Regions from separate parts of the Pseudomonas sp. TH04 genome, predicted to be linked through region 1. Evidence: predicted binding sites of a transcription regulator. Region 1 holds the regulator's gene; the other holds the start of a gene.
What was found. The regulator FliA, encoded in region 1, starts transcription of late flagellar genes. The targets are predictions, from matches to a motif close to CTAAAGTTTNNNNNNNNNNNGCCGNTAA.
Positions count from the first base shown of each region.

Region 1 (3,343 bases):
TGCAAGCCAGTGACCCGGCATTGCGCATGCAGTTGGAAAGCCTGGCGGGACGTGGCATCAAGTCAAAAAATTACCTGGTGCTTGCAACCACCAGCCAGAAACAGGTTCTTACCGCTGCCTACCACAGCTACAAACGTTGCGGCCTGGCGGGTTGCATTCTGACCAAGCTCGACGAAACTGCGAGCCTGGGTGAAGTGTTGAGCCTGGCTATCAGTCATGAATTACCGGTTGCCTACCTGACCGACGGGCCGCGGATCCCGGATGATTTACATCTGCCGCGCCGTCATCAGTTGGTCAGCCGTGCTGTCAGCGTGCAAATGCAAGAAGAGCCTAGCGAGGAAGCGATGGCCGACATGTTCGCCGACCTTTACCACAACCCCGCAAAACGGGTGGGTTGAAGGGCAGGATGAACACCGTGAAAAGTATCTACATCGATGGTCTGCAAGCGATTCACGCGGCCAAGCCATGTAGCCTGCGTCTAAGCAAGACAAGGTAAAGAAATAAAATGGGCAGCATGCATCCCGTACAGGTGATCGCGGTGACCGGCGGCAAAGGTGGCGTCGGAAAAACTAACGTGTCAGTGAATTTGTCCCTGGCCCTGGCAGAGCTTGGCCGTCGCGTCATGCTGCTGGATGCTGACCTGGGGCTGGCGAACGTCGACGTTCTGCTGGGGCTGACACCCAAACACACCCTTGCCGATGTGATCGAGGGCCGCTGCGAGCTGCGCGATGTGCTGCTGCAAGGCCCCGGTGGCATTCGCATCGTGCCGGCGGCCTCGGGCACCCAGAGCATGGTGCATCTGAGCCCGGCGCAGCACGCCGGCTTGATCCAGGCGTTCAGTGACATCGGCGACAACCTCGACGTGCTGGTGATCGACACCGCCGCCGGGATCGGCGAGTCCGTGGTCAGCTTCGTGCGCGCCGCCCAGGAAGTGCTGCTGGTGGTCTGCGATGAGCCCACCTCCATCACCGACGCCTACGCCCTGATCAAACTGCTCAATCGTGACTACGGCATGAACCGCTTCCGGGTGCTGGCCAACATGGCCCAAAGCCCGCAGGAAGGGCGAAACCTGTTCGCCAAGTTGACCAAGGTCACGGATCGTTTCCTCGATGTCGCCTTACAATACGTCGGCGCAGTTCCCTATGACGAGTGTGTGCGCAAGGCTGTGCAAAAGCAGCGTGCAGTCTATGAAGCATTCCCTCGTTCGAAGTGCGCATTGGCGTTCAAGGCAATTGCCCAGAAGGTCGATACTTGGCCGTTGCCCGCCAACCCGCGTGGGCATCTGGAGTTTTTCGTCGAGCGATTGGTGCATCAGACGAGCGCAGGACCGGTGCTATGACAGCCAGCGGCTATAACCTTTACAAAAACTCGGCGCGTGACAGCCAGGGCGAATTGATCGAGCGCTATGCGCCCCTGGTCAAGCGCATTGCCTATCACTTGCTGGCGCGCCTGCCTGCCAGTGTGCAGGTTGAAGACCTTATCCAGGCCGGTATGATCGGCCTGCTCGAAGTGTCGACCAAATACGACGCGAGCAAAGGTGCGAGTTTCGAGACGTACGCGGGTATCCGTATCCGTGGTGCGATGCTCGATGAAGTGCGTAAAGGGGATTGGGCGCCGCGTTCGGTACACCGCAACACGCGAATGGTCAGTGACGCAATTCGTGCAATTGAAGCAAAAACCGGTCGTGACGCTAAAGATCATGAAGTTGCGGCCGAACTCCAATTGAGTCTCGACGATTACTACGGGATTTTGAACGATACCTTGGGCAGCCGCCTGTTCAGTTTCGACGACCTGTTGCAGGACGGCGAACACGAAGGGCTGCACGAGGACGGCGCGAGTGCACATCTCGAACCGTCGCGCGACCTGGAAGATGAACGTTTCCAGGGTGCGTTGGCGGAAGCGATTGCCAATTTGCCTGAGCGTGAGCGACTGGTGTTGGCGCTGTACTACGACGAAGAGCTGAACCTCAAGGAAATCGGTGAGGTCCTGGGGGTCAGCGAATCGCGTGTCAGCCAGCTGCATAGCCAGTGCGCAGCCCGCTTGCGGGGGCGATTGGGAGAGTGGCGCGCGCGCTGACAGGCAGTGTGGGGATACTGCAGCGCAATTAGGCGAAGGGTGAAGAGCCTTTCGCGGGTTCGTTCCGTGGTACCCCTGGCAGTCCTTTTTGTGTAACGCCTGTTGATTGAAATGGCGCGTCCAGGTGCTGGGCGCGTTTAAGACTGCTTGGAGGTCGAATTGGACAAGAACATGAAAATCCTCATCGTTGATGACTTCTCAACGATGCGGCGGATCATAAAAAACCTGTTGCGTGACCTTGGGTTCACCAACACGGTCGAGGCGGATGACGGCCTGACGGCGATTCCGATCCTCAACAGCGGGAGCATCGACTTTCTGGTAACCGACTGGAACATGCCGGGCATGACCGGCATCGACTTGCTGCGTCACGTGCGCGCCGATGAAAAACTGCGCAGCCTGCCTGTGCTGATGGTGACCGCCGAAGCCAAGCGTGAACAGATCATCGAAGCCGCCCAAGCCGGGGTTAACGGTTACGTGGTTAAGCCATTCACTGCGTTGGCCTTGAAAGAGAAGATCGAAAAAATCTTCGAACGCATCCACGGCTGATGCCACCACGGGGGAGCTATGGAGCATAAAGAATCATCGCAGGCTGACTTTGAGTCGACCCTGAAAAAGCATGCTCACCAGTTGGTCGAAAGCCTTGAAAGAGGCCAGTTCGGCGACGCGGTGCAGTTGATCCATGAGCTTAACCAGACCCGTGACCGCGGCCTGTACCAGGAAGTGGGCAAGCTCACACGCGAGCTGCACAGTGCAATCGTCAATTTTCAGATTGACCCGCACATGCCCCAGGCCGAAGAAATCTCGCAAATCACCGATGCCACCGAACGCCTGTCCTATGTGGTCAGGCTGACTGAGGCGGCGGCCAACCGCACCATGGACCTGGTGGAAAACGCCACGCCCCTGGTCAATGGCATGGCGACCGAAGCGCAGGCCCTCAGCGTTGACTGGGGCCGTTTCATGCGTCGGGAAGTGGGGGCTGAGGAGTTTCGTGAGTTGGCGCGGCGCGTCGACGCTTTTCTGTCGCGCAGCGACGAGGAAAACCGCACGGTTGCCAGCAACCTCAATGACATTCTGCTGGCCCAGGATTACCAGGACCTCACCGGTCAGGTGATCAAGCGCGTGACCCAATTGGTCACCGAAGTGGAAAGCAACTTGCTCAAATTGGTGCTCATGGCTGGCCAAGTTGATCGTTTTGCCGGCATCGAACATGACCGCGAAGCGATCCTCTCGGAAAAAGATCCACAAAAACATCTCGCCAAGGGTGAAG
Region 1 covers NZ_JAEKEA010000001.1:5,484,665-5,488,007, forward strand. Annotated here, with positions in the region: gene flhF (flagellar biosynthesis protein FlhF) at 1-398, shown strand, start outside; gene fleN (flagellar synthesis regulator FleN) at 506-1,339, shown strand; gene fliA (RNA polymerase sigma factor FliA) at 1,336-2,076, shown strand; gene JFT85_RS24710 (chemotaxis response regulator CheY) at 2,248-2,622, shown strand; gene JFT85_RS24715 (protein phosphatase CheZ) at 2,641-3,343, shown strand, end outside.

Region 2 (3,343 bases), 4.1 Mb from region 1:
TTCGGCCACCGCGCTTTGTTCTTCGGCGGCGCTGGCGATTTGCAGGTTCATGTCGCTGATGACCGTGACGGCCTCGCCGATCTGGCGCAGGGCGGTGACCGCCTGGCCGACCTGCTCGACACTGCCCTGAGCCTGGCGATAGCTGTTGCCCATGGAACTGACCACCTCGGTGGTGCCGCTTTGCAGATGCTCGATCACCAGGCGGGTTTCTTCTACCGACTCCTGGGTGCGTCGCGCCAGGTTGCGGACCTCGTCGGCGACCACCGCAAAGCCACGGCCGGCCTCACCGGCGCGCGCGGCTTCGATGGCAGCGTTGAGCGCCAGCAGATTGGTCTGCTCGGCAATGCCGCGAATCACTTCCAACACCGAACCGATTTTCTCGCTATTGGCGGCCAGGCCTTCGACCTGGGCCATGGCCGTACTCATATCGGCCGCCAGGTGGCCGATGTTGGTGGTGGTGCGGTCGATCACGGTCAAGCCTTCACGGGTGGCCTGGTCGGCGTCGCGCGCAGCCTGTGCCGCTTGGGCGGCGCTGCGGGCCACATCCTGGGCGGTGGCGCTCATTTCGTGGGAAGCGGTCGCCACCTGATCGACCTGGCGGTATTGCTGCTCCATGCCGGCGCTGGTTTCGCTGGCAATCGCGGCGGACTGGTCGGCGGTGCCACGGGCGTCCTGCACCGAGCGTTTCACCTGGGCAATAATCGGTTGCAGCTTGTCCAGGAAGCGGTTAAACCAGCCGGCCAGTTGCCCCAGCTCATCCTTTTTGTCATAGGCCAGGCGGCGGGTCAGGTCGCCTTCGCCGCTGGCGATGTCTTCCAGCATGCGGGCCACGCCGAGGATCGGTCGGGTTACGCTGCGCGCCATCAGCCACACCAGGATCAAGCCAATCACCGCGGCCAGCAGGCCCAGGCTCAGTTCCAGCCAGGTGCCACGGGCGTTATCGGCGTCCAACTGTGTCTTGAGCGCTTCGGCGGGGCCGACCAGGACTTTTTCCGGCACATCCAGCAACACACCCCACGGTTTGCCGCCGGGAATCGGTGTGAAGGGCGCCAGCACCTTGAGTTGGTGGTCGGCGCGCAGGCTGCGGGTCTGCGTGCTGCTGGCCAGGGCATTGATCAATTGCGCACCGCTGGCGGGGTCGACCTTGTCCAGGCGCTGGCTGAGTTTGCTGGCGTCCGCGCTGTAGCCGGCGAGCAAGCCGGTGGGGCTGAGGATGCTGACCTGGGTCTGGCCGTCATACAGCTTCTGGCTGGCTTGTTGGCTAACGGCCTGCAGGCTGTTGAGGTTGATGTCCGCCGACAACGAGGCGATGACTTTGCCATTGACCATCAGCGGGAAGACGATGCTGGTCATCAGCACGTTTTGCCCGTCGATCATATAAAAGTACGGTTCGATGACGCAGGGTTTCAGGGTGGTGCGCGGGCAGGTGAACCAGGCGTTGGCTTTCTCGCCGCTGGGGCCTGTGCTGGTGTCGGACATGTCGCTTTCGGGCAATGCCATGGAGGTCAGTTTGCCGGGTGTCGGCTGCGACCAGTAGAGAGCGAATCGGCCTTTGTCGTTGCTGCCCAGTTCGGCCTGGTTGGCGAACAACTCATCCTTGCCGTCCAGCGCATTGGCTTCGAACACCAGCGACAAACCGAGCAAGTCCGGGTTGGCCTGCAGCGCAGCCTTGACCTGGCGGGTCAGGTCTTCGCGCGTGTCGAAGGCGTCGAGAAAGCGTTTTTCAGCCTGTTCGCGCAAAAACAGCACCTGGCGTGAAAAGCCGTGGCCGTACTGGAAGGCATCCATGAATTGCTGGCGAATACCCAGCGCCTGTCCTTCACCTTGCGCCTCGATGCGGGCCTGGGCGGACTCGTCGAGCATCTGCATGCTGGAGGCCTTGACCTGTTGCGAGCTCTGCTCCATGCGGTACAGCGACAGACCCACCAGCAGGGTCACGATTCCCAGCAGGCAGAGGCCGGCGAGCAGGGTGATTTTCCATTGTATGGAGAGCTGTCTGAGGGACATCGAGGAGCATCCTTAGCCTGAAAACACAGAGAGTCAGGCTATCGGCCGCTTTTCGGCTTTCTTTATTGTTTAAACGTTCAATTGAAAGCTGAAAAGCGACGCCGTTTTTTGACATGCGCGCCCGGCTGCTGCAAAGTGCGCGCCCTCTAATAAGACCTCTTAAAGCCTGCACGCTGGCGCCACCTCAATGGCCGCCCGGGCGCGGGTATGCCTGGTTTTTGTGTTTCTGTCTTGAGGTAACCATGATTAACGCAGTCATCGCCGCGGTCGGCACCATGCTGGTGCTCAGCCTGTCCCGCGTGCATGTGGTCATCGCCATTATTGTCGGCGCCCTGGTGGGTGGCTTGACCGGTGGCCTTGGCATCGAGGCCACGCTCAAGGCGTTCAACGGTGGTTTGGGCGGCGGTGCGACCGTGGCGCTGTCCTACGCCTTGCTCGGCGCTTTCGCGGTGGCGATTGCCAAATCCGGCTTGGCTCATGCCTTGGCGGACAAGGCGCTGCTATTAGTCGATCGTCAGGAAGCCAGCGGCGGCAGCCACGTCAAATGGCTGCTGATCGGCCTGTTGTGGGTGGTAGCGATTGCGTCGCAGAACATCCTGCCGATCCATATCGCGTTTATCCCGTTGCTGGTGCCGCCGCTGTTATACGTGTTGACCAAGCTGCAACTGGACCGCCGCCTGATCGCCTGCGTGATGACCTTCGGCCTGATCACGCCTTACATGTTCCTGCCGGTAGGCTTCGGGAATATCTTCCTTAACCAGATCCTGCTGGCCAATGTGGCCAAGAGCGGCGTGGACATCAGCCAGGTCAATGTCACCCACGCCATGGGCCTGCCCGCGTTAGGCATGGTGGTCGGCCTGCTGGTGGCGGTGTTTGTCAGCTATCGCAAAAAGCGCGTGTACGACCTGGAAAAAATCGAGCGGGTCGAGCAAGTCGCGGTGCAGTACAACCCGCTGACCTTGCTGGTGGCCGGGCTGGCGATTGCTTCGGCGTTCATTATTCAACTGTGGCTGGACTCGATGATTATCGGTGCCCTGGCCGGCTTCCTGATCTTCTCGGTGTCGGGCATCGTGCGCTGGCGTGAGACCGACGACCTGTTTACCGAAGGCATGAAAATGATGGCGATGATCGGCTTCATCATGATCGCCTCTTCGGGGTTTGCCGAAGTGCTCAAAGCCACCGGTGATGTGCGTTCGCTGGTGGAAACATCGGCGGCATTCATCGGCCATAGCCGTGGGGTGGGCGCGTTGCTGATGCTGCTGGTAGGCCTGCTGGTGACCATGGGCATTGGTTCGTCGTTTTCCACGGTGCCGATTCTTGCCGCGATTTTCGTACC
Region 2 covers NZ_JAEKEA010000001.1:1,426,129-1,429,471, reverse strand. Annotated here, with positions in the region: gene JFT85_RS06200 (methyl-accepting chemotaxis protein) at 1-2,007, opposite strand, end outside; gene JFT85_RS06195 (Na+/H+ antiporter family protein) at 2,253-3,343, shown strand, end outside.
Region 2: JFT85_RS06200 (methyl-accepting chemotaxis protein) is a predicted target of FliA. The motif match lies at 2,046-2,073, and genes of this name have one in related genera.